3 regions of the Streptomyces sp. NPDC093261 genome follow, and region 2 is predicted to be linked to each of the others. Evidence: riboswitches for the same ligand, from Rfam matches in the RefSeq annotation. Region 2 holds a riboswitch; each other region holds the start of a gene.
What was found. Region 2 has a riboswitch for thiamine pyrophosphate ahead of thiC (phosphomethylpyrimidine synthase ThiC). Riboswitches for the same ligand answer to the same signal wherever they lie in the genome.

Region 1: another riboswitch for thiamine pyrophosphate. It lies ahead of thiO (glycine oxidase ThiO); the one in region 2 lies ahead of thiC (phosphomethylpyrimidine synthase ThiC).
Region 3: another riboswitch for thiamine pyrophosphate. It lies ahead of ACIP94_RS32525 (thiamine ABC transporter substrate binding subunit); the one in region 2 lies ahead of thiC (phosphomethylpyrimidine synthase ThiC).

The regions. Positions count from the first base shown of each region.
Region 1 covers NZ_JBIVNO010000001.1:365,078-371,460, reverse strand. Annotated here, with positions in the region: gene pknB (Stk1 family PASTA domain-containing Ser/Thr kinase) at 1-1,434, opposite strand, end outside; gene ACIP94_RS01720 (thiazole synthase) at 1,559-2,353, opposite strand; gene thiS (sulfur carrier protein ThiS) at 2,356-2,556, opposite strand; gene thiO (glycine oxidase ThiO) at 2,553-3,719, opposite strand; TPP riboswitch at 3,718-3,829, opposite strand; gene ACIP94_RS01705 (NAD(P)/FAD-dependent oxidoreductase) at 4,049-5,275, shown strand; gene ACIP94_RS01700 (Rv2175c family DNA-binding protein) at 5,425-5,790, shown strand; gene thiE (thiamine phosphate synthase) at 5,900-6,383, shown strand, end outside.
Region 2 covers NZ_JBIVNO010000003.1:515,736-522,118, reverse strand. Annotated here, with positions in the region: gene ACIP94_RS11465 (hypothetical protein) at 1-438, shown strand, start outside; gene thiC (phosphomethylpyrimidine synthase ThiC) at 637-2,439, opposite strand; TPP riboswitch at 2,432-2,588, opposite strand; gene ACIP94_RS11455 (YibE/F family protein) at 2,627-4,096, shown strand; gene ACIP94_RS11450 (SsgA family sporulation/cell division regulator) at 4,202-4,639, opposite strand; gene ACIP94_RS11445 (IclR family transcriptional regulator) at 4,739-5,584, opposite strand; gene ACIP94_RS11440 (DUF5326 family protein) at 5,837-6,049, opposite strand; gene ACIP94_RS11435 (cupin domain-containing protein) at 6,216-6,383, opposite strand, start outside.
Region 3 covers NZ_JBIVNO010000022.1:71,417-77,799, reverse strand. Annotated here, with positions in the region: gene ACIP94_RS32540 (LAETG motif-containing sortase-dependent surface protein) at 1-241, shown strand, start outside; gene ACIP94_RS32535 (ABC transporter ATP-binding protein) at 331-1,362, opposite strand; gene ACIP94_RS32530 (ABC transporter permease) at 1,365-3,038, opposite strand; gene ACIP94_RS32525 (thiamine ABC transporter substrate binding subunit) at 3,014-4,093, opposite strand; TPP riboswitch at 4,179-4,284, opposite strand; gene rlmN (23S rRNA (adenine(2503)-C(2))-methyltransferase RlmN) at 4,307-5,413, opposite strand; gene ACIP94_RS32515 (phosphatidate cytidylyltransferase) at 5,592-6,383, opposite strand, start outside.

The DNA.
Region 1 (6,383 bases), on a different contig from region 2:
CGTGACCATGCCCGGGACCAGGCCGGCCTTCTTCAGCCGCTCCTGCGCGCTGGCCAGCGGTTCGCCCTTCACATCGGGCACCTGCACCGTCTCGGGACCGTCGGAGAGGGTCAGCGTCACCGCGTCGTGGGAGCGGATGCGCTCGCCCGCCGACGGATCGGTGCTGATCACCGTGCCGGGCTTCACCGTGTCGCTGTAGGCGTGCCGGACCTGCCCGACCTCGAGCCCGGCCCGCTGAAGCCGGGCCCGTGACTCGGCCTCGGTCTTCGCCAGCAGCGGCGGCACCTTGGTGAACTGCCCGGAGTTGATGTACCAGACGCCCGTGCCGACCCCGAACGCCACCAGCGCGGCAAGGACGAGCGCGAGCAGCCGGCGGGGGCGCGCGGAGCGCCCGGCGGGCTCGGACGGCGGGGTCTGGAGCACGCTCGTCCGGTTGACCACGGCCGTGTCGCGGGCGGGGTCCCCGGGCCCCTCGGGGTCGCCGTGCACCGGGCGGACCGGCACCAGGCGCGGGATCACGCTCGTACGGTCCCCCGAGCTGTCGTGCTCCGCGGCGAGGGCCCCCGGCGGTACGGCGTCCAGCTGCTCCGCGGTGAGCGTGCTGCGCGCGTCGAGCACCTCGCCGAGGAGCGCCACCGCGTCGTCGGGACGCAGCTCGGGACTGCGGGCGGTCGCCGCCGTGACCAGTTCGTCGAGCTCGATCGCCAGCCCCGGCACGGCGTCCGACGGCGGCGGCACATCCTCGTTCAGATGCTGGTAGAGCACCTGGGCGGGGGAGTCGCCGCCGTGCGGCTTGGCGCCGGTCAGCATCTCGTACAGGACCACCCCGCAGGCGTACACGTCGACCCGGGGGTCGGCCGTGCCGTGTTCCATCTGCTCGGGGGCGAGGTAGGAGACGGTGCCGAGGACCGCGCCCGTGGTGTTCGTGACGGTGTCGACGGCCCGGACGAGGCCGAAGTCGGCCACCTTGACCCGGCCGTCGTCGCCTATCAGGACGTTCTCCGGCTTCATGTCGCGGTGCACGAACCCGGCGCGGTGCGCGGCGCCCAGCGCGGCCAGCACCGGCTCCAGGATGTCCAGGGCGGCGCGCGGCTGGAGCGCCCCCCGCTCGCGCAGCACGTCCCGCAGGGTGCAGCCCGCGATGTACTCCATGGCGAGGTAGACGTAGGACCCGTCGGTGCCCTGGTCGAACACCTGCACCACATTGGGGTGGGCCAGGCGCGCCACCGACTTGGCCTCGCGGATGAAGCGCTCCACGAAGGACGCGTCGGCGGCCAGCGCCGGGTGCATCACCTTGAGCGCGAGGACCCGGTCGAGGCGGGTGTCCAGGGCCCGGTAGACCGTGGCCATCCCGCCGATCGCGATCCGCGCGTCGACGCGATAGCGGCCGTCGAGCACCTGCCCGACGAGAGGGTCCTGAAGGGTCGTATCCACGCAGGTGAGTCTACGAGGGACCACGGTCGGTCCCCTCGTTTGCCGCTGCCGGGGGGTATGACTGCAGCCGAGCTGTGACGCACGCCGCACTCGGCCCCCGCCCGGCGGACGGCCGTGCCCGCCCTCAGAAGGCGGGCCGCTCCGGGTCCAGGCGCGCCATGCCCTCCGTCGGCGACGACGGCTCCGCGAAGTGCCGGCGCGGGATGCGCCCCGCCCGCCGGGCCAGCCGGCCCGCCTCCACCGCGTGCCGCATCGCCTCCGCCATCAGGACCGGCTCCTGCGCGCGGGTGACCGCCGAGGCGAGCATCACGCCCGCGCACCCCAGTTCCATCGCCAGGGCCACGTCCGAGGCCGTGCCCGCGCCCGCGTCCAGGATCACCGGCACGCGCGCGTGCTCCACGATCAGCTGGAAGTTGTGCGGATTGCGGATGCCGAGCCCGGAGCCGATCGGCGAGCCGAGCGGCATGATCGCGGCGCAGCCGACGTCCTCCAGCTTCCGGGCGAGGACCGGGTCGTCGTTCGTGTACGGCAGTACCGTGAAACCGTCGTCGACCAGGGTCTCGGCCGCGTCCAGCAGCTCGATCGGGTCGGGCAGCAGGGTGCGCTCGTCGGCGATGACCTCCAGCTTCACCAGATCCGTGCCGAGAGCCTCGCGCGCGAGACGCGCGGTGAGCACCGCCTCACCCGCGGTGAAGCAGCCCGCCGTGTTGGGCAGCACCCGGATCCCGAGCCGGTCGAGCACGGACAGCACCGAGCCGTGCACCGAGGCGTCGACGCGGCGCATCGCGACCGTCGTCAGCTCCGTGCCGGACGCCACCAGCGCCCGCTCCATGACCTCGAGGCTCGGCGCGCCGCCGGTCCCCATGATCAGCCGGGACGAGAACGTCGTGCCACCGAGGACGAAGGGATCGTCGGCCATGATCAGCCTCCTTGGACGGCGGTGAGGACCTCGACGCGATCGCCCTCCCGGAGCGGTGTCGACGGCCACTGCGTACGCGGGACGACGGTTTCGTTGAGGGCGGCGGCCACACCCGAGGGGGCCGCGGTCAGGACCCGTACGACGGCGTCGAGTGCCGTGCCGGGAGCGAACTGGCGGGACTCTCCGTTGACACAGATGTTCATGCGGGCTGCTCCGTGAGCGCGGTGGCGGCGAACCGCCGGGGGGTGAAGGGCCGTGCCTCGTCCGGGAGGTCGCCCGTGGTCAGGACATGAGCCATGACATCGCCGGTCACCGGGGTGAGCAGGACGCCGTTGCGGTAGTGCCCGGTGGCCAGCAGCAGGCCGTCCAGCTCGGTCGGTCCGAGCAGCGGCGCGTTGTCCGGGGAGCCCGGGCGCAGTCCGGCCCGGGTCTCGGTGAGCGGCAGCTCCGTGATGCCGGGGACCAGCTCGTGCGCGTCGCGCAGCAGCTCGTACACCCCTCCCGCGGTGACCGTCGTGTCCCAGCCCAGCTCCTCGCTGGTGGCGCCGACCACCAGCTCGCCGTTCTCGCGGGGCACCAGGTAGACGTGGCCGCCGCGGACGACAGCGCGCACGGTGCGGTTCAGGAACGGGGCGTACCGCTTCGGCACGGTCAGCCGCACCACCTGCCCCTTCACGGGGCGTACGGGCGGCAGCACCTCGTCGGGCACCCCCGCGAGCTGCCCGCTGAGACTGCCCGCCGCGAGTACGACCTGTTCCGCGGGGAGGTCGGTGCCGTCGGCGGTCCGGACTCCGGCGGCCCGCTCCCGCACCACCGTCAGCCGCTCGGCCCAGCTTCGGTGGAAGGCGACCCCGGCCCGTTCACACGCCGTGACCAGGGCCGCGACCAGCCGTCGCGGGTCGATCTGGTGGTCGCCGTCGACCTTGAGGCCGCCGCGCACCCCGGGGGCGAGCATCGGCTCCAGGCGCCGGCACTCGCGTCCGCTCAGCCATTCCGACGCAAGGCCGGAGCGCTGCTGCAGGGCATGCAGGTCCCGCAGATGGGCGCGGTCGTCGGCGTCCAGGGCGACGGCGAGCGTGCCGCACCGGCGGTATCCGAGATCCCGGCCGGTGGCCTCGGTCAGCTCGGCGGCGAAGTCCGGGTAGCGCCGTGCCGACTCCAGATTGAGCGCGAGCAGCGTCTGCTCGCCGTAGTGCAGTTCGGTGACGGCGGCGAGCATCCCCGCGGCCACCTGGGCGGCGCCGCCGCCCGGGGCGGGATCGACCACGGTCGTGGCGAGCCCGCGCTGCGCGGCACGCCAGGCCGTGACGAGTCCGATGATCCCGCCCCCGACGACGAGGACGTCCGAGGTACGCATGGGCGACATGGGCGGTCAGCCCCCTCCCTTCGCCGGCATGATCCGGATCAGGTTCGTACGGTCGGAGGCCGCCAGCCTCCCTCTCAGCCCGGTGCGTCCGGGCTCCCGCGAGTGCTTGTACGGGGGCCACCCTAGTCCGTGCCCGTCCGCGCCGGTAAGGGAGCCTCCCGGGGGTCGAGGTTGTGACGTGCCGCGGCGGGTAGGCGCAGGGAGGACCGCCCCGGTTCCCGGCGGACACGGTTGGGGCAGGTCGCGGCAGGCAGCGGGACGAGTGCTGTGCAGCAGGTCACTCAGCATGCCCGCTGACTGACACATTGTCAGTTGGCTAGGGTGATCAGGTGAGCGAGCAGACGCAGGAACGGGGCGATTCGGCACGGCGCGTCGTCGTCGTGGGTGCGGGCATGGCCGGGGTGCAGACCGCGGTCGCGTTGCGCGAACAGGGGTTCACCGGCGGGGTGACGCTGATCGGGGCGGAGCCGCACCAGCCCTACGACAGGCCGCCGCTGTCCAAGGCCGTGCTGCTCGGCAAAGCCGAGGGCTCCGCCTTCGACGTCGACTTCCAGGCCCTGGGCATCGAGCTGCGGCTGGGCTGCGAGGTGATCGGGCTGCGCCCCGGCGACCATGAGCTGGACACCGTCGAGGGCCCCGTCCCGTACGACGTGCTCGTGCTCGCCACCGGAGCGGAACCGATCCAGCTCCCGGGCGCGGAAGGCGTCCCCGGGGTGCATCTGCTGCGCACGCTGGACGATGCCGAGCGGCTGCGGCCGGTCCTCGCCGACCAGCACGACATCGTGGTGGTGGGCGCGGGCTGGATCGGCGCCGAGTTCGCCACCGCGGCGCGCGAGGCGGGCTGTGCGGTGACCGTGGTGGAGGCCGCGGACCGGCCGCTCGCGGGCGCGCTGCCCGCGGAGGTCGCCGCGCCGATGGCGGCCTGGTACGCGGACAGCGGGGCCGAACTGATCACCCACGCGCGTGTGGACCGCATCGAGCCGGGGGCCGTGGTGCTCGACGACGGGTCCCGGGTGCCCGCGGGCGCGGTGGTCGTGGGCATCGGAGCGCGCCCGGCCACCGCGTGGCTCGCCGGCTCGGGCATCGAGCTGGGGGCGCACGGGGAAGTGCTCGCCGACGAGCATCTGCGCACGTCGGTGCCGGACGTGTACGCGGTCGGGGACTGCGCGTCCTTCCCCTCGGGGCGGTATGAGCAGCGCCTGCTGGTTCACCACTGGGACAACGCCCTCCAGGGCCCGCGCACGGTGGCCGCGAACATCATCGGGGAGACGCCGATGGCGTACGACCCCGTGCCGTACTTCTGGTCGGAGCAGTTCGGCCGCTTCGTGCAGTACGTCGGCCACCACGCCTCGGCCGACACCACCGTCTGGCGCGGGAACCCGCAGGGCGCCGCCTGGGCGGTGTGCTGGCTGCGCTCGGGCCGCCTGGTGGGCCTGCTGGCGGTGGGCCGGCCCCGGGACCTGGCGCAGGGCCGCCGCCTGATCGAATCGGGCACCCCGATGGACGCCGACCTGCTGGCGGACCCCTCGCGCCCGCTGAAGGAGGCGTCGGCGTAGGGGCACGGACCGGGTGGTCCGTCCGGGCCCGCGCATCCCCCCGTTCGCGGGACGCCCGGGGTCCCCCGTGTCCACCGCCGGAGGCAACCGGCACTCCGCCGGAGGTGCCCCGCTTCCGACTGTCAGTCCGGGATGGCACGCTTGATCCCGTGACCGAGATTGACGCAAAGATCGATGCTCTCGTCCCCGCCTGGCTCACCGTCCCCGACATCGCCGAAGCACTCGGCGTCGAGGTGACCCGCGTGCGGCAGCTGGTCAAGGAGGGCCAGCTCATCGCCGTACGCCGTGGCGAGAACCGCGCACTGCACGTCCCCGCCGCCTTCATCGACGGGGACAAGGTTGTCAAGGGCCTGTCCGGGACCCTGACCCTGCTGCGGGACGACGGCTTCACGGTCGAAGAGATGATCGAGTGGCTGTTCACCTCCGACCCGACCCTGCCCGGCACCCCCGCGCAGGCCCTCAGGGAGAATCGCGGCACGGAGGTGAAGCGCCGCGCGCAGGCGCTCGCCGTCTGATCCGACCGAGAACAACCGTCCGGCGTACGGGCCGCGGGTCCACGGACCCCGGCCCGAGTCCGACCGTGCCCGCCGCGGCCCGTACGCCACCGACCCCGGGGAACCCACCGTGCCCGACATCGCCCGCTCCGCCCGGCTCGCCGACGCCCGCGTCTATCTGTGCACGGACGCCCGCGCACGCCAGGGTGACCTCGCCGAGTTCCTCGACGCGGTCCTGGCCGGCGGCGTGGACATCGTGCAGCTGCGCGACAAGGGCATGGAGGCGGCCGAGGAACTGGAGTACCTGAAGGTCTTCGCCGACGCCTGCGCCCGCCACGGCAGGCTGCTGGCGGTGAACGACCGGGCGGACGTGGCCCACGCGGCCGCCTCGGACGTCCTGCACCTCGGCCAGGGCGACCTCCCCGTCCCCGCCGCCCGCGCCATCCTCGGCGACGATGTCCTCATAGGCCGCTCAACGCACTCCGTGGCGGAGGCCGAGTCCGCCGCCGTCCAGGACGGAGTGGACTACTTCTGCACAGGCCCCTGCTGGCCCACCCCCACCAAGCCCGGTCGCCCCGCCCCCGGCCTCGACCTGGTCCGGCACACCGCCGCGC
Region 2 (6,383 bases):
ATGGTCAACCCCGACCAGGCGTTCGCCCGGACCCTCCTGACCACCGGGTGGGTCTTCGGCGCGGTGACCGCGGCGGCGATCCTGGTCGCCGCGACCGGTCTGCTGCTCACCGCCCTGCGCAACAGCTCATCGGCCCAGAACGCGGAAGCCCAGAGCAAGTTGATCACGGAGGTGACCCGGGCACGGGAGGCCTGGCACGAGGCCCTGCTGGAGCGCGGCATCCTGCCGTTCCTCCGCGAGGCCCTCGCCGAACCGGGCACGGCCGCGATGAACCGGAAGGCACCCGAACCGACCCCCAGCCGCATCCCGCACCTCGGCTACGACCGCCCAGGCTTCAGCAGCCCCGACAGCGGTCCTGCCGCCGGCCCGCGCCCCACCTTCAGCAGCCCGGACTTCACCAGCCCGGACTTCGGGGGCCCGGACCACCAGCCGGAGTAACGGACTCGGCCGGCAGCCCGCCGGCCGAGTCGATCAGCAGCGGCGACGCGGCCGCCTCCGAGCCCTCACCCGGAGCGGACACGCTCCGAACCACCCCCGTCGTAGCCCGGCCCGCCTCTCACCAAGGAGCGCGGGCCGGAACCTCCGCCTGGGCCCGCCCCGGCACCGGGCCGTGCGGGCTCAGGACGCCCGGGAAGGTCACTCCGCGATCGGCAGATACACCCGGTTCCCGCCCGCCGCGAACTCCTTCGACTTCTGGAGCATCCCCTCGGCGACCTCCTGCGCCGTCGCCCCCTCAGTCACCGCACCGCCGAACCGCTCCGCGATGTCCTGGCTGATCTTCATGGAGCAGAACTTCGGACCGCACATCGAGCAGAAGTGGGCCGTCTTGGCGGGCTCTGCGGGGAGGGTCTCGTCGTGGAAGTCGCGAGCCGTGTCCGGATCGAGGGCCAGGTTGAACTGGTCCTCCCAGCGGAACTCGAAGCGCGCGTCCGACAGCGCGTCGTCCCACTCCTGCGCGCCCGGGTGCCCCTTGGCGAGATCGGCCGCGTGGGCGGCGATCTTGTAGGTGATGACGCCGGTCTTGACGTCGTCACGGTTGGGTAGGCCCAGGTGCTCCTTGGGTGTGACGTAGCAGAGCATGGCCGTGCCCCACCAGGCGATCATGGCGGCACCGATGCCGGAGGTGATGTGGTCGTAGGCCGGCGCGACGTCCGTGGTCAGCGGACCGAGCGTATAGAACGGAGCCTCATCGCAGATCTCCTGCTGCAGATCGATGTTCTCCTTGATCTTGTGCATCGGGACGTGTCCCGGGCCCTCGATCATCGTCTGTACGTGGAAACGCCTGGCGACACGGCCGAGTTCCCCGAGGGTGCGCAGTTCCGCGAACTGCGCCTCGTCGTTGGCGTCCGCGATCGAACCGGGCCGCAGACCGTCGCCCAGCGAGTAGGTGACGTCATAGGCCGCGAGGATCTCGCAGAGTTCCTCGAAGTTCTCGTACAGGAACGACTCCTTGTGGTGGGCGAGGCACCACGCCGCCATGATCGAACCGCCGCGCGAGACGATGCCGGTCTTGCGGCTCGCCGTCAGCGGTACATACGCCAGGCGCACGCCCGCGTGGACCGTCATGTAGTCCACACCCTGTTCGGCCTGCTCGATGACCGTGTCCTTGTAGATCTCCCAGGTCAGTTCCTCGGCCTTGCCGTCGACCTTCTCGAGCGCCTGATAGAGCGGCACCGTGCCGATCGGTACGGGGGAGTTGCGCAACACCCACTCACGGGTGGTGTGGATATTGCGGCCGGTGGACAGGTCCATGACCGTGTCGGCGCCCCAGCGGGTCGCCCAGGTCATCTTCTCGACCTCCTCCTCGATGGAGGAGGTGACCGCGGAGTTGCCGATATTGGCGTTGACCTTCACCAGGAACCGCTTGCCGATGATCATCGGCTCGATCTCCGGGTGGTTGACGTTGGCCGGCAGCACCGCGCGGCCCGCCGCGATCTCCTCCCGGACGACCTCGGGCGACACGTTCTCCCGGAGAGCCACGAACTCCATCTCCGGCGTGACCTCCCCGCGGCGCGCGTAGGCGAGCTGCGTCACCGCGCTGCCCTCACGCCCGCGGCGCGGCTGACGCGGGCGCCCCGGGAACACCGCGTCGAGATTGCGCAGGCCGCCGCGCGGCGAGGTGTGCCTGATCCCGTCGTCCTCGGGACGGACGGGGCGGCCCGCGTACTCCTCGGTGTCGCCGCGGGCGATGATCCAGTTCTCCCGCAGCGGCGCAAGTCCCCGGCGGACGTCGGTCTCGGCGACTGGATCGGTGTACGGGCCGGAGGTGTCGTACAGGCTGACCGACTGCCCGTTGGTGAGATGCACTTGACGAACGGGCACCCGCAGATCGGGGCGCGAGCCTTCGATATACGCCTTGTGCCAGCCGATGGACTTCCCGGCCTCCTGAGGCTCTTCCCCTTGAGCGGAGGCAGGCGTGCGTACGTCCTTGACGGTCATAAGACCTACTCCCTACGCCGGCATTACCCGGTAACAGGTTCAGCGGTCGGCGCAGCCGTCTCCGCTCGCTGATGTTCCACGTGAAACATCGCGTCTGCGGAGGTCAGCGCCCTCTCAGCCCGGTGCTCCGAGCTCCCGCGCGTGCAAAAGTCCCTTCACGCTAGCGTCTAATTAGGCGGGCTGAACAGTGGGCCTCACCCGTTCTTGCGATGATCGGGCGGTGCCCCCTACACAGCATCACCCCTCGCACCCACCGTCCGAGCCGCCACACCACCATGGCCCGGGCGACAAACAGAGCCCCGGAGACGGCCATGGCCATGGGCCCGGCGCCGGCCACGGCGATGGGTCCGTAGGTGGACACGGCCACTCCCACAGTCACAGCCACGGCCCCGCGGCCCCCGTGTCACGCCATCTGCGCAGGGTCATCGCCGCGATCCTCATCCCGTTCACCGCGGCGGTCATCGTCGGTCTCGTGGTGCTGTGGCCCGGGGGTGTTCCCTCGCACAAGCGCTCCGGCGTCGGCTTCGACCGGCAGACCCAGCAGGCCACGGTCACCAGGGTCGTGGCGGTGGACTGCAAGTCCGTGAACGCCTCGGGTGGGGGTCCGGTCGGCGACACCTCCCTCACCGGCGACTCATCGACCCCGCAGACGGCGGCCGGCACCTGCAAGAAGGCGACCGTCCGTGTCGACACGGGCAAGGACACGGGCCGTACGTTCACGGAGATCGTCCAGCCGGACCAGTCACGGCAGTTGCACGAGGGCGAGAAGGTCGTGGCCGCGTACGAGCCCTCCGCGCCCAAGGATCTCCAGTACTCCGTGACCGATGTGGACCGCAAGTTCCCCATGGCCCTGCTCGCCGGCATCTTCGCCGTGGCGGTGGTGGTCGTGGGCCGGATGCGCGGCGTCATGGCCCTCGTCGCGCTGGCCGTCAGCTTCCTGCTGCTCAGCCTCTTCATCCTGCCCGCGATCCTCCAGGGCTCGAATCCTCTGCTCGTGGCCGTGGTCGGGTCGAGCGCCATCATGCTGATCGCCCTCTATATGTGCCACGGCCTCTCGGCCCGCACCTCCGTGGCGGTACTGGGCACGCTCGTCTCCCTGTCGCTGATCGGCCTCCTCGGCTCGAAGTTCATCGGCTGGGCCGCGCTGACCGGCAACACGGACGACAACACCGGACTGATCCACGGTCTGTACCCGCACATCGACATGAGCGGTCTGCTGCTCGCCGGGGTCATCATCGGTTCCCTCGGCGTCCTCGACGACGTGACCGTCACCCAGACGTCCGCGGTCTGGGAGCTGCACGAGGCCAACCCCTCGATGGGCTGGCGCGGTCTGTACCGTGCGGGCATCCGCATCGGCCGCGACCACATCGCCTCGGTCGTCAACACGCTCGTTCTGGCGTACGCGGGCGCGGCCCTGCCCCTGCTCCTGCTGTTCTCGATCGCGCAGAGCAGCGTGGTCTCGGTCGCGGGCAGCGAGCTGGTCGCAGAGGAGATCGTGCGTACGCTGGTCGGCTCGATCGGGCTGGTCGCCTCGGTGCCGGTGACGACGGTCCTGGCGGCCGCCGTCGTTTCGGCGGACCGCCGCTCGAGCACGGCCGACGCCGCCCCGGCTCCCGTCCCGGCCCGCGGGGGGAGGGGGCGCCGCCGCAAGCACTGAGACTTCCCGGAGAACCTCCGCAGAAGCGTTACGGCATCTCACCGCGCCGGTACCGTCCGCGAGGAACCGTCACGGCGTGAGGAACCGTTACGGCGCCGTGCGGTCTCAGCCCGCGCTCTGTTCCTCCGCCAGGATCCGGTCCAGCGCCTCGTCCAGATGGGCGTCGAAGTCGGCGAGGGAGCCCTCCTGCCCGAGGGGCACCAGTTTGTCGGTGCGATCGAGGAACGCGACCAGGGGCACCGCGCCCGACCGGAACAGCGCCCGGTCGCTGCCCACCTGGAGCCGGATCAGCACATCGCCGAAGGTGTCCGGCTCGGCGGGCGCGATGTGCACATCGCCGTCGCCGCACGGCCGGCCCACCCCGTCCACCAGCAGTTCGCGACCGAACGCCCAGGTCACGGGGGCGTCGCCGGGCAGATGGAAGGTCAACCGCACCGCATAGGGATCACAGGTCTCGTAACACAGCTCCACCGGAATGCGGAAGGAGAGCTCCTCGGACACGAGAAAGCTCATCATGACCTCTGCCTGCACCGACTCGCGCATCGTCTACCCCGTCAGTAGCCGTCGACTGGCCAGGAATGATCCCCTGACACCTGGGGGAAGTTTGCTGAACGTACACAGCAGATCACAAGGAGTGAGTTTTCAGATGCTGATAGAGAGGGCGAGTGTCCCTGTCAGCCTGCCGATCTCCGCCTGCAGCCGACGGGCCGCCGGCAGCAGCCGGTCGGCCTGGTGGGAGGGCAGGGAGAGGGCCACTGCGGCCGCGGTCGCGCCGGTGGTGAGGGGCACCGCGGCGCAGGCCGTGCCGAGCGCGTACTCCTGGCGCTCGACGACCGGTTCCGTCCCTTCGAGGTGCTCCAGACGACGCAGCAGGCTGCGGTTGTCACGCAGCGTGTACGGGGTGATCGGCTGCACCGGATAGCGGTCGAGATGATTCCGCCGGGCCTCCTCGTCGAGCTGTGACAACAGGCACTGACCGAGCGCGTGGGCGTGCCCGGTCTCCCGGAAGTCGGCCCACTCCTCGGCCGCCGGGAGGCCCGGACTGTCGGCAACTCCGAGGACCTCGATCTCACCCTCGCGGTAGACCGCGTAGTAGACGGGCGCACCGATCGAATCACGCCATTGTGCGAGCGCGTCGTGCACCATGCCGCGACGTTTCTGCTGGGTCGCGCTGCCGCTCAGCCGCTCGGCGGCCTCCCCGAGGAAGAACAGGCCCTTCTCCCGGCGCAGATACCCCTCGTGGGTCAGGGTGCGCAGAAGGTGATACGCCGTGGGAAGCGCCAGGCCGACCTCCCGGGCCAACTGCTTGGCGGGGGCACCGTACTCATGGTCGGCGACGGCTTCCAGCAGCCGCATCGCCCGCTGCACCGACCCGATCAGGGTGGTGGACTGCGCCGGCGCGGGCGGCAGGTCCTCCTCCGCCGGCGAGGTGCGCCGCTGCGCGGGCGGGGCGGTCGAGTGTGCGGGTGCGGTGCCAACCGTGGCCAAAGGTCACTCCCGGAGCACGAAGTGGTCCTCCCGTGGGAGAACACGGGAGGCGGATGCACCGCGCGCGGGTCCTGCCGCGCGCCGGGCTCCGGACTTTAACGGCCTCCCACCGGCCGTCGATGGCGTCACCGGGAAAACTTCCCCCGCCCGAGGGAACGTCAGGTTCCTGTTACCGGCGGACCTTTGCCGACCGCCGGTCCCGCCCCGTGCCGCCGTCCGGAGTCGCACCCGACTCGATGCGCTCCGGGTGGCTCACCAGTCGCCGCGTGACGACGAACTCGACATGAACTTCCGTACGACGTAGATCAGCCCGCCCACCAGGGCGACGAAGAGCAGCACCTTGAACAGCAGCAGAATGACGAATCCGACGACGGTCGCTATCACGCTGCCGAAGACCACCAGGGCGATGACCGGCACCGCGATCCACTTCACCCACCACGGCAAACCCGCGAAGATCTCTCGCATCGCCCTTGTCCTTGTCTGTCCGCCCGTTGCCCCGCGTCGTGTTCGGGGGCTCCCCAACCGGGTCCATCCGTTCTGCTTCGATGCTAGGACCGCTCGGAGGCCGAACGCGGGTCTCGCGCCCCTTGTCCTCCCCTGATCGTCCCCTGAGGGAACCCCGAGACGGGGCTCAGCTCTCCGGCGGAGAGAACACCACCAGCACCCTCAGATCCTCGGTGATGTGGTGGAACCTGTGGGCGACGCCGGCGGGCACGTAGATGACGCTTCCGCGTGCGATCTGGGTGGTCTCCAGGCCCACGGTGATCGAGGCGCGGCCGCTGACGACGAAGTACACCTC
Region 3 (6,383 bases), on a different contig from region 2:
CCCGAAGCCGTCGGCCACCCCGTCCTCCTCGGAGTCCACCCCGGCACAGTCGGCGAGCTCGCCCGCCGCTCCCGCCGGTGACAACTCCCCCTCGCCCGCGGCCGGCACCTCCAACCTCGCCGAGACCGGTGCCAGCTCCAGCACGCCGATGATCGCCGGTATCGCCGCCGGTCTCGTCATCGTCGGTGGCGGCGCGGTCTACTTCGGCATGCGCCGTCGCGGCGCGTCGAAGAGCAACTGACGCACGCGGCAGCCTGTACGCACGCAACGGCCCGCCCCTCCCGGGGGGCGGGCCGTTGCGCGTGTCCGCACCGGGCGGCCGGTGCCCGGCTACGCGGCGGAAGCGTCCCCGAGGACGACGACCTCGGCCGCGTCGAACACCACCCCGGTCTCGTCGCCGGGCTCCGGTGCGGCACGTAGCGGACATGCGGCCTCCAGCGCGGGGGCCTGTTCGGGCTGCAGTCTGACGGCGACATGGGTGCCGCGGAAGGTGCGCGCGGTCACGGTGCAGCGCAGTCCCTCGGAGACGGGCACGAGCCGTACGCCGGCGGGCCGTACGAGCAGGGTGCGTGCTCCACGCGGGGAACCTCCGGGCACGGGGACCCTGCCCCACGGCGTGTCCGCGGCCTCCCCGGAGACCGTCGCCTCCACCACGTTGTCGAAGCCGAGGAAGCGTGCCACGAACGCGTCCGCGGGCCGCTGCCAGACCTCAAGCGGCGTACCGGACTGGGCGATCCGCCCCTCGCGCATCACCACGACCCGGTCCGCGAGCGCGAAGGCCTCGCCCTGGTCGTGGGTGACCGCGAGCACGGTCGTGCCCAACCGGCCGAACAGCTCCCGCAGTTCGACGACCAGGCGCTCGCGCAGCGACCGGTCGAGCTGGCCCAGGGGCTCGTCCAGCATCAGCAGCCGGGGCCGTGGAGCGAGCGCACGGGCGAGCGCGACCCGCTGCTGCTCACCACCGGAGAGCGCGGCGACGGCCCGTCCGGCGGACCCCGGCAGCCCGACGAGGTCCAGCAACTCCCTGACGCGCCCGTCCCGTTCGCCGCGCGGGGCACCCCGCATCCGCAGCCCGAAGGCGACGTTTCCGCCCACGTCCCGCTGCGGGAACAGCTGGTGGTCCTGGAACATCAGCCCCACGCCGCGCCGGTGCGCGGGCACCCCGCTCAGATCGCGGCCGTCGAGGAACACCCGCCCGGAGTCGAGCGGTTGCAGCCCGGCGACGGTCCGCAGCAGCGTCGACTTTCCGCCGCCGCTGGGCCCGAGCACACACACCACCTGGTGCTCGGCGACCTGGAGGTCGACTCCGTCGAGCGCGGTGGTGCCGCCATAGCGTACGGTCGCCCGCTCAAGCCTGAGCATCGTCAGAACTCCCCCGTCCGATCGGTTCGCAGCCTCTCCAGGACCAGCAGCGCCACCGCGCACACCACCATCAGGATCGTCGAAAGGGCCATCGCCTGGCCGTAGTTGAGGTCGCCGGGCCGTGCGAGCAGCCGCGCCACCGCGACGGGCAGCGTGGGGTTGTCGGGCCGGGCGATGAACACGGTCGCCCCGAACTCGCCCAGGGAGACGGCGAACGCGAACCCGGCCGCGATCAGCAGCGCCCGCCGCACGATCGGCAGGTCGACCTCCCGCCACACCCGCCAGGGCGAGGCCCCGAGCACGGTCGCCGCCTCCCGCAGCCGCTCGTCCACGGCGCGCAGCACGGGCAGCATGGTGCGTACGACGAAGGGGGCGCCCACCAGCGCCTGCGCGAGCGGCACCAGGATCCAGGAACCGCGCAGATCCAGCGGCGGCTTGTCCAGCGAGATCAGGAACCCGAAGCCGACGGTCACGGCGGACACGCCCAGCGGCAGCATCAGCAGCGCGTCGAGGCCCCTCACCAGGCGGCCGGCGTCCCGGCGGGCGAGGGCCGCGGCGGCGAGGGAGCCGATCAGCACGGCGATGACGGTGGCGGCGACGGCGTAGGCGAGCGAGTTGCCGATCGCGTTGATCGGCGCGACGAGGAAGGTCCCGTCGTCCGAGTGCGTCAGGGCCTCGTAGTACGCGAACCCGGGTGCGTCCAGCGACCGGCCGACGAGCACGGCGAGCGGCAGGACGAGCAGCACGGCGACGGTGGCGAGGACCGAGCCGAGCAGCGCCCACTGGCCCGCCCCGCGCGGCCTGCGCGCCGTGCGGGACGCATCCACCAGCCGTAGCGCGCTCTCCCGGCGGCGCACGCTCCAGGCGTGCACCCCGAGGATCGCGCCCACCGCCACGAACTGCACGATCGTCAGCACGGCGGCCGTGGACAGGTCGAAGATCTCCGAGGTCTGCCGGTAGATCTCCACCTCCAAAGTGGAGAAGGTGGGGCCGCCCAGGATCTGCACCACACCGAACGAGGTGAAGGTGAACAGGAAGACCATGAGGGCGGCGGCGGCCACGGCCGGACCGAGGGCGGGCAGCGTCACCGTCCGCCAGGCCGCGGCGCGGGAGGCGCCGAGCACCCGTGCGGCCTCCTCCTGGCGCGGGTCGAGCTGCGCCCACAGACCGCCGACCGTGCGAACGACGACCGCGTAGTTGAAGAAGACATGCGCGAGCAGGATCGCCCACACGGTCGTGTCGAGGCGGACGCCCCACAGGTCGTCGAGAAGCCCGCCGCGGCCGACGAGCGCCAGGAAGGCCGTGCCGACGACCACCGTGGGCAGTACGAACGGGACGGTGACGACCGCGCGGAGTACCTGCTTGCCGGGGAAGTCCAGACGGGCGAGGACATAGGCCCCGGGCATCGCCACCAGCAGTGTGAGAGCGGTGGAGGCGAGAGCCTGCCAGGTCGTGAACCACAGCACATGCCGGATGTCGGCCTGGGCGAGCACCTCCGTCAGGCGCCCGAGGCGCCACACCCCGTCGACGCGCAGACCGCGGGCGACGATCGCGGCGACGGGGTAGGCGAAGAAGACCCCGAAGAACACGACGGGCAGGGCCATCAGCCCGAAGCGCGCGGCCCCGCCCCGGTTCGCCCGGTTCCTCGGGGCTACTTCAGTACGAGCGACGTCCACGACCTGACCCACTGGTCACGGTTGGCGGCTATCTTCGCCGGGGCCATGGTCTCGGGGTCCTTGGCCGCGGGCCCGTACGCGGTGAACTCGGCGGGCACCCGCGCACCCTGCACGACCGGGTAGACGTACATGTTGAGCGGCATGTCCTCCTGGAACCTCCGGCTGATCAGGAAGTCGAGGAACGCCTTGGCGCCCTTGGGGTTGTGAGCGTTGCTCAGCAGACCCGCGAACTCGATCTGGCGGAAGCAGGTGCCCGTCGTGACGCCGGTCGGCGCGGTCGTGGGCCGCGGCTTGGCGTAGACGACCTCTGCGGGCGGGGAGGAGGCGTAGGAGACGACCAGCGGCCGGTCGCCTCCCGCCTTGCGGCCCGCGGCCGAACCGGAGAACTCCTGCTCGTATGCCTGCTCCCAGCCGTCGACCACCTTCACACCGTTGTCCTTGAGCCTCTTCCAGTAGTCCTGCCAGCGGTTGTCGCCGTACCGGGCGGCGGTGCCGAGCAGGAAGCCGAGGCCCGGGGAGGACGTGGCGGCGTTCTCGGTGACGAGGAGGTCTTTGTAGGCGGGCTTGGTGAGGTCGTCGAGGGAGGCAGGCGGGGCGAGCTTGTGGTCGGCGAAGTACTTCTTGTCGTAGTTGACGCAGATGTCGCCGTAGTCGATCGGGGTGACCCGGTGCCTGTCCTTGTCGAGTTGGTACTGCGCGCCGACCCGGTCGAGGCCCTTGGCCGCGTACGGCTGGAACAGGCCGTTGTCGAGCGCCCGGGACAGCAGGGTGTTGTCGACGCCGAAGAGCACGTCGCCCTGGGGGTTGTCCTTGGTGAGGATCGCCTTGTTGACGGCCTGGCCCGCGTCGCCGTCGGTGAGGACCTTGACGTGGTAGCCGGACTCCTTCTCGAACGCCGCGATGACGCTCTTGGAGGCGGCCCACGACTCGTGGCTGACGAGGGTCACGGTCCTGGGATCGCCGCCGCTCCCGCCGGCGGGGCCGGACGATCCGCACGCGGACAGCGTGACCAGGCCCAGCCCGACGGCGACGGCCGCGAACTGCCTGCCGGTGATGCTCACTGAATTCCTCCTGGAGGTGACCAGGAAGAGACGCGGCCCCGCCCGGGAGCCCCGAAGGGTCCCGGGCAGGGCGCAACAGCTCGAGTGAAGACCGAACTCCCTACCCAGAATGACCTGGGCGAGGTTCAGAGGGTCTGCGGGCTCTCCCGCACTCTCAGCGCTGTGGCGCTCCCCTGTCGGAATATGAAGATATGGACGGCCTTCAGACTACCGCTCGGTGGCGGCCAGCTGACCACACGCTCCGTCGATCTCCTGGCCCCGGGTATCCCGGATGGTCACCGGCACCCCATGGGCGGCGATCGCCTCGACGAACGCCTTCTCGTCCTCGGGACGTGACGCGGTCCACCGGGAACCCGGCGTCGGGTTGAGCGGGATCAGATTGACGTGCACGGGCCTGCCCTTGAGCAGCCGGCCGAGCCGGTCACCGCGCCACGCCTGGTCGTTGATGTCCCGGATCAGGGCGTACTCGATGGACAGCCGGCGCCCGGACTTCTCGACGTACTCGAACCCGGCGTCGAGGACCTCCCGCACCTTCCACCGCGTGTTGACGGGCACGAGGGTGTCGCGCAACTCGTCGTCCGGCGCGTGCAGGGAGATGGCGAGGCGGCACTTGAAGCCCTCGTCGGCGAAGCGGTGGATGGCCGGCACCAGCCCGACGGTCGACACGGTGATCCCGCGCTGCGAGAGCCCGAGGCCGTCCGGAGCGGGGTCGGTCAGGGCGCGGATGGCGCCGACGACGCGCTTGTAGTTGGCGAGGGGCTCGCCCATGCCCATGAAGACGATGTTGGACAGCCGCGCCGGTCCGCCGGGGATCTCGCCGTCGCGCAGCGCCCGCATGCCGTCCACGATCTGGTGCACGATCTCCGCGGTGGACAGGTTGCGGTCGAGGCCGGCCTGACCGGTGGCACAGAAGGGGCAGTTCATACCGCAGCCCGCCTGGGAGCTGATGCACATCGTGACCCGGTCCGGGTAGCGCATGAGCACGGACTCCACCAGCGTCCCGTCGAAGAGCCGCCACAACGTCTTGCGGGTGGTGTCCTGGTCGGTCGACAGATGCCGTACGACCGTCATCAGCTCCGGGAGCAGCACCTCCTGGAGCCGGGCGCGCGAGGAGGCGGGGATGTCGGTCCACTGCTCCGGGTCGTGCGAGAACCGCGCGAAGTAGTGCTGCGAGAGCTGCTTGGCGCGGAACGGCTTCTCACCGACCGCGGCGACCGCCTCCTTGCGCTCGGCGGGCGTGAGATCGGCAAGATGCCGCGGCGGGGTCTTGGCTCCGCGCGGCGCGACGAAAGTGAGTTCTCCGGGCTTGGGCATGGTCCTACCAGTGTCGCAGATCCATTCGTGTGGCCCGGGGGCCAAGCCCGGCGGGGAGGGGGCCGGCCGGGCAACGGTTAACGGCCGCGTGGGGGCCGAACGCCGAGGGGCCCGCCGTCCTGTGGACGACGGCCCCTCGGCGAGCGGACCGCTCGGCAGCGGCACGGGAAACGATCCCTCAGCCGCTCCCGACGAAAAGCACGAGCAGCAGCCAGACCACCGGAGCGGTCGGCAGCAGTGAGTCGAGCCGGTCCATGATGCCGCCGTGGCCCGGAAGCAGCGTGCCCATGTCCTTGATGCCCAGGTCACGCTTGATCATGGACTCGCCCAGGTCGCCCAGCGTGGCGCTGGCGGCGACCGCGAGACCCAGCAGCAGGCCCTGCCACCACGAGCCGTCGTGGATCAGATACTGCATGCACAGCGCGCCCGCGCCCATGGCGAAGGTCACCGCACCGACGAGGCCCTCGCGGGTCTTCCCGGGGCTGATGCGCGGAGCGAGCTTGTGGCTGCCGAACCGCCAGCCGACCGCGTAGGCGCCGGTGTCGCTGACGACCGTCAGCAGCAGGAAGGTCAGCACGCGCTGCGGGCCGTCGTCGGCCGTCAGCATCATGGCGACGAACGTCGCCAGAAACGGAACGTAGAACGCCGCGAAGACACCCGCCGTGACGTCCTTGAGATAGCCGTCCGGGGGTTCCGTCATACGCCAGAGCAGGACCGCGAGCGCGGTGAGTGCCATCGCCACCCAGGCGCCCTCAGTGCCCCGCACATACCCGGCCACGACCATCGCCGCACCGCCGACCGCGAGCGGCACGAGGGGCGCCTTGATGCCCTTGCGCTCCTCCAGCCGCTTCGTCAGCTCCCACAGGCCCACCACGACGGCGACCGCGACGACACCGACGAACACGGCCTTCACGATGAACAACGACACGACGATCACCACGCCGAGCCCGACGCCGACCCCTATGGCCGC